2 linked regions of the Methylibium petroleiphilum PM1 genome follow. The protein of the gene in region 1 interacts with the protein of each later gene in a pairwise test. Links are inferred from orthologs where the notes say so. Each region holds a gene or a part of one and is shown in the gene's direction. Other genes may lie near its edges.

The links.
Region 2: the proteins of ndk (region 1) and MPE_RS17495 interact in binary tests that used the Escherichia coli proteins (3 or more experiments, as listed by UniProt). The link is inferred for Methylibium petroleiphilum PM1 from one-to-one orthologs.

What each region holds. Positions count from the first base shown.
Region 1 is NC_008825.1:2,140,999-2,144,132, reverse strand. What follows is about bases 117-2,937. They hold ndk (nucleoside-diphosphate kinase), read left to right. Parts: upstream 117-1,224; coding sequence 1,225-1,650; downstream 1,651-2,937. Other genes in these bases: pilW (type IV pilus biogenesis/stability protein PilW), read left to right, coding at 2,879-2,937; rlmN (dual-specificity RNA methyltransferase RlmN), read left to right, coding at 1,698-2,882; MPE_RS10100 (pseudouridine synthase), read left to right, coding at 117-1,144. In the rest of the region: more of MPE_RS10100, read left to right, coding at 1-116; more of pilW, read left to right, coding at 2,938-3,134. UniProt on the Escherichia coli protein: Major role in the synthesis of nucleoside triphosphates other than ATP. The ATP gamma phosphate is transferred to the NDP beta phosphate via a ping-pong mechanism, using a phosphorylated active-site intermediate.
Region 2 is NC_008825.1:3,667,884-3,670,994, reverse strand. The notes cover bases 228-3,025. They hold MPE_RS17495 (uracil-DNA glycosylase), read left to right. Parts: upstream 228-1,171; coding sequence 1,172-1,879; downstream 1,880-3,025. Other genes in these bases: tuf (elongation factor Tu), read left to right, coding at 2,433-3,025; trpC (indole-3-glycerol phosphate synthase TrpC), read left to right, coding at 363-1,166; trpD (anthranilate phosphoribosyltransferase), read left to right, coding at 228-366. Outside these bases: more of trpD, read left to right, coding at 1-227; more of tuf, read left to right, coding at 3,026-3,111. UniProt on the Escherichia coli protein: Excises uracil residues from the DNA which can arise as a result of misincorporation of dUMP residues by DNA polymerase or due to deamination of cytosine.

The sequences.
Region 1 (3,134 bases):
CGAAGTGGTCACGCTGAACGACCCGGAAGGGCGTCCCACGGTGTTTCGCCGTCTGCCGCGCCTTCAGCAGGGCAAGTGGCAGTCCGTCGGTCGCCTGGATATCAACACCGAGGGCCTGCTGCTGTTCACCAACTCGGGTGAACTGGCGAACCAGCTGATGCATCCCCGCTTCGGCGTCGAGCGCGAGTACGCGGTGCGCGTGCTCGGCAGCCTGAACGAGGAGCAGCGCGCGAAGCTGCTCGAGGGCGTGGAGATCGACGGTCAGACCGCCGGCTTCAAGAGCATCGAGGAGGGCGGTGGCGAAGGCGCGAACCGCTGGTACCGCGTGGTCATCACCGAAGGGCGCAACCGTGAGGTGCGCAAGCTGTTCGACAAGGTCGGCCTGGCCGTGAGCCGTCTGATCCGCATTCGCTACGGCACTGTGGTGCTGCCGCGCGGCCTCAAGCGCGGCGTCTGGGTCGAGCTCGACGACCAGGACCTGCGCGCGATCCGCCAGCTGGCCAGCGGCAACCGTGGCGCAGCGGCGCAAAGCGAGTCGCGCGACGCTCAGGGCAACCGCGAACAACGGCGCAACAACGGTCGCAACGGCAAGCCCGAGCGCAACGCGCGCGGGCCGCAGCAGGGCGGGGCCCGCGCGCAGGGCCAGGGCGGCGGCGAGCGCGGCCCGCGCCGCGAGCCGCGTGAATCGCGGTTCGGCGAGGCCGCACCCGACACCGACGGCGCTGGAGAGGAAGACTTCGGCCGCATCCCCAATCCGCTGGAGCAGACCTTCGACCGTCGCTTTGCGAAGGGCCCGCGCCGCGGCGCAGCCCAGGGCTTCGGGCATGGTGGCTCGCAGTCGGATCACGACGCCGGCGGCCCGCCCGGAACCATTCCGAATCCGCTGGAACAGACCTTCGACAAGCGCTTCGTCAAGGGCTCTCAGCGCATCAATGCCGGCTTCGGCCGGCACGATGCGCACCAGCCCGAGCCGGGCGCCAGGAAGGGCGGGCCGAAGCAGCCCGATCCGATGCAGACCTCGGTGGGCTACATCGGCGCCGATGCCTACTTCAACAAGGCCGGCGGCAAGCGGGGCGGTGGGGGTGGGCGCGGAGGCCAGGGGGGTCGTGGGGGCGGCGGTGGGGGCCGCGGACCGCGCCGCTGAGGCTGCGAGCGACATCGAGGCGCCGACCTCAAGCGCTACAATTCAAGGTTCTGCTAAATCATTGATTCCGGAGAATAAATATGGCGATCGAACGCACCTTGTCCATCATCAAGCCTGACGCCGTTGCCAAGAACGTGATCGGTCAGATCTATGCCCGTTTCGAGGGCGCGGGCCTGAAGATCGTGGCGGCCAAGCTGGTTCACCTGTCGCGCGGCGAGGCCGAGCAGTTCTACGCCGTGCACAAGGCCCGGCCTTTCTTCAAGGACCTGGTCGAGTTCATGATCTCGGGCCCGGTGATGATCCAGGCGCTGGAAGGCGAGGGCGCGATCGCCAAGAACCGCGAGCTGATGGGCGCGACGGACCCGAAGAAGGCCGAGAAGGGCACCATCCGTGCCGACTTCGCCGACAGCATCGACGCCAATGCCGTGCACGGCTCGGACGCGCCGGAGACCGCCGCGGTCGAGGTGGCGTTCTTCTTCCCGGGCATGAACGTCTACAGCCGCTGAACGACTGCGGGGCGCCTGGCGCCCCGACGGTCCGATCGGTGCATGCCATGACTGCGGCCAACCTGCTCGAATTCGATCTCGACGCGCTGGCCGCTTTCTGCGAGCAGCTCGGCGAGAAGCGTTTTCGCGCCACTCAGCTGTTCCGCTGGATCCACCAGAAGGGCCAGAGCGACTTCGCTCAGATGTCCGATCTGGCGAAGTCGCTGCGCGAGAAGCTGGCGGGGCGGGCGGTGGTCCGGCCACTCGCAGTGCTGAGCGAGCACGTGTCGGCCGACGGCACGGTCAAGTGGCTGTTCGACGTCGGCGGCGGCAATGCCGTCGAGACGGTGTTCATCCCCGAGAACGATCGCGGCACGTTGTGCATCTCGTCGCAGGCCGGTTGCGCGGTCGGTTGCCGCTTCTGCTCGACCGGTCACCAGGGCTTCAGTCGCAACCTGTCGACCGGCGAGATCGTTGCCCAGCTCTGGCATGCCGAGCACCAGCTGCGCGCACGGCTGGGCACGACCGAGCGCGTCATCAGCAACGTCGTGATGATGGGCATGGGTGAGCCGCTGCAGAACTACGCCGCGCTGTTGCCGGCGCTGCGCGTGATGCTCGACGATCACGGCTACGGCCTGTCGCGTCGCCGTGTCACGGTATCGACCTCCGGTGTGGTGCCGATGATCGACCGCCTGCGCGAGGACTGTCCGGTGGCTCTGGCAGTGTCGCTGCATGCGCCGACCGACGCGCTGCGCGACGATCTCGTGCCGCTCAACCGCAAGTACCCGATCGCAGAGCTGCTCGAGGCCTGCCAGCGCTACCTCGAGGCGGCGCCGCGCGACTTCATCACCTTCGAGTACTGCATGCTCGACGGCGTCAACGACAGTGAGGCGCAGGCGCGCGAACTGTTGCGCCTGGTGGGCGAACGCGGGCCGGTGGGGCGCGTGCCCTGCAAGATCAACCTCATCCCGTTCAACCCGTTCCCGGCCTCGGGGCTGACGCGTTCGTCAGTGGCGCGCGTGCAGGCCTTCGCGCAGCTGCTGGTCGACGGGGGTCTGGTCACCACGGTGCGACGGACTCGCGGCGATGACATCGACGCCGCCTGCGGCCAACTGGCCGGCGAGGTACAGGACCGCACCAATGCGCAGGCACGGATGCGGCGTGCGCCGATCGCCATCCGGCCGATCGACAGCGCGGTGCAGCGCCGGGCCGACGCTGCACCATCAGGTTCAGCCACGGAGACGACACGATGATGCGGGACGGATGGGTGAGGGACGCGATGCGAGGACTGCTGCTGGCGACGCTGTTGTGTGGCGCGGTCTGGAGCGTTGCCCAGGCGCAGGGCCGGCCCAACGACTTCGGCCGCAGCAGTTCCACCGCCGGTGCCGGCACGGACGAGGAGTCCGACTCGGCGAAGCGCGCGCGCATCCGCCTCGACCTTGCGGGGGCCTATTTCTCCGAGGGGCGTTTCGACAATGCCCTGTCGGAGGTGAAGCTGGCGCTGG
Region 2 (3,111 bases), 1.5 Mb from region 1 along the record:
ATGAACGGCATGGACGAGATCTCGCTGTCCGGCGAGACGCTGATCGGCGAGCTGAAGGACGGCGAGGTGCGCGAGTACACGGTGCATCCGAGCGACTTCGGCCTGCCGGTCTACGACACCCGGGGGTTGAAGGTGGCGAGCAAGGACGAGTCGGTCGGCTGCATCCGCCGCGCGCTCGCCGACGAGGCAGGGCCGGTGCGCGACATCGTGCTGCTCAACGCCGGCGCGGCGCTGTACGCCGCCGACGTCGCGCCATCGATCGGCGAGGGTGTGCGCCAGGCGCGCGAGGCGGTGGCCTCGGGTGCGGCGGCGAAGACGCTCGAGCGGTTCGTCGCGACGACGCGCCGGCTCAAGGGGGCGGCGTGAGCGGCGAAGACATCCTGCAGAAGATCGTCGCGGTCAAGCGGGACGAGATCGTGGCCGCGCGCAAGCGGCGCTCCCTTGCCTCGCTGCGCGCCGACGCAGAGTCGGCCGAACGGCGCGCCGACCTGCGCGACTTCACCGGCGCGCTGCGCGGGTGCGTCGCGGCCGGCCGGCCGGCGGTGATCGCCGAGGTCAAGAAGGCCAGCCCGAGCAAGGGCGTGCTGCGCGAGCACTTCGTGCCGGCGGCGATCGCCGAGAGCTACGCCCGCCACGGCGCGGCCTGCCTGTCGGTGCTGACCGACGAGCGCTTCTTCCAGGGCTCGGTCGACTACCTGTTGGCCGCCCGCGCCGCCTGCCCGCTGCCGGTGCTGCGCAAGGACTTCATGGTCGACGACTACCAGGTGTTCGAGGCGCGCGAGATGGGTGCCGACTGCATCCTGCTGATCGCCGCCTGCCTGGCCGACGCCCAGATGGCCGACCTGGAAGCGGTGGCGCAGGCGATCGGCCTGGCGGTGCTGGTCGAGGTGCACGACGGCGCCGAACTCGACCGCGCGCTGCGGCTGAAGACTCCGCTGGTCGGCATCAACAACCGCAACCTGCGGACCTTCGAGGTCACGCTCGACACCACGCTGGGCCTGTTGCCGCGCGTGCCGCCGGACCGCCTGCTGGTGACCGAGAGCGGCATCCTCGCTCCGGCCGACGTGCGGCGCATGCGCGAGGCCCAGGTGCACGCCTTCCTGGTCGGCGAAGCCTTCATGCGCGCGCCCGATCCCGGCTTGGCGCTGGCCGCGCTGTTCGGCTGAGGCGCGTGACCGCCGCCGATAGCGCGCTGGACGACGAGGCCCTCGACGCCGGCTGGCGGCCGGTGGTCGGCGCCTTCCGCGGCTCGGTCGCCGGGCAGAGACTAATGGAGCGGCTCGCCGCGCGCCGCGCGGCCGGCGCAACCGTCTACCCGCCGCAGCCGCTGCGGGCGCTGCAACTGACGCCGCTGGACTCGGTGCGTGCCGTCATCCTGGGCCAGGACCCGTACCACGGCCCCGGCCAGGCCGAGGGGCTGGCGTTCTCGGTGCCCACCGGGGTGCGCCCTCCGCCCAGCCTGCGCAATATCTTCGCGGAACTGCAGCGCGACCTCGGTCAACCGATGCCGGCCTCGGGCAGCCTGCTCGCCTGGGCGCGGCGCGGCGTCCTGCTGCTCAACACCAGCCTGAGCGTCGAGGATGGCCTGCCCGGCAGTCATGCGAAATTCGGATGGGAAGTGCTCACTGACTCGCTGATCGCGGCAGTCGCGCGGCAGCCTCAGCCGGTGGCTTTCCTGCTGTGGGGCGCGCACGCCCAGGCCAAGGCGGCCGTCGTGGCCGCCGGTGGCGGGCCGCACCGCATCTGGCAGGCCAACCACCCGTCGCCGCTGTCGGCGCGCCGGCCGCCGCTGCCCTTTATCGGCTGTGGGCATTTCTCGGCCTCGGCCGACTTCCTGGCGCGCGCCGGCCGGCCGCTCGACTGGTCGCTGGGCGCCTGAATCCGGCGCGGGGCCGGGGGATGATGCTTGTCCGCCGAAGGCGCCGTGATATAGTCGCGGGCTCGTCCCGGAGGGGTGCCCGAGTGGCTAAAGGGGGCAGACTGTAAATCTGTTGGCTTACGCCTACGCTGGTTCGAATCCAGCCTCCTCCACCAGGGCGAATCGTTTTTCGTTTGAGAGTGCCGTGGTCTTTCGGGGCCGCAAAACCGTGTGATGTGCTGGCTGTGCCGGTCCGGGCAGTGACTCCCAGGGCGGGAGTAGTTCAATGGTAGAACCCTAGCCTTCCAAGCTAATGACGCGGGTTCGATTCCCGTCTCCCGCTCCACAGTTCCACGGGTTTGCGGGCCTTCTGGCGATGGGAAGGTTCGGCGGTCGGTAGTGATGTGTGCCTTGGTTCTGTCGAGCCGGGCGCAGACCAGTATCGATGCCCATGTGGCTCAGTGGTAGAGCACTCCCTTGGTAAGGGAGAGGTCGCGCGTTCGATCCGCGCCATGGGCACCACCTTCGCACGCACTCTCAAGCAACTGTCACCCGCGACCTTCAGGAGATCGAGATGGCCAAGAGCAAATTCGAGCGGACCAAGCCGCACGTGAACGTTGGGACGATTGGGCACGTGGACCACGGGAAGACGACGCTGACGGCGGCGATCACGACGATTCTGTCGTCGAAGTTCGGTGGTGAGGCCAAGGCGTACGACCAGATCGACGCGGCGCCCGAAGAGAAGGCGCGCGGCATCACGATCAACACGGCGCACGTTGAGTACGAGACCGCCAACCGGCACTACGCGCACGTTGACTGCCCCGGACACGCCGACTACGTGAAGAACATGATCACGGGTGCGGCGCAGATGGACGGCGCCATCCTCGTGTGCTCGGCCGCCGACGGCCCGATGCCCCAGACCCGCGAGCACATCCTGCTGGCCCGTCAGGTCGGCGTGCCCTACATCATCGTCTTCCTGAACAAGTGCGACATGGTCGACGACGCCGAGCTCCTCGAGCTGGTGGAGATGGAAGTGCGCGAACTGCTCGACAAGTACGAGTTCCCCGGTGACGCCACCCCCATCGTCCACGGCTCGGCCAAGCTCGCCCTCGAAGGCGACAAGGGCGAACTCGGCGAACAAGCCATCATGAAGCTGGCCGAAGCCCTCGACAGCTACATCCCCACGCCCGAGCGTGCGGTGGACGGCGCCTTCCTGATGCCGGTGGAAGACGTGTTCTCCATCTCCGGGCGCG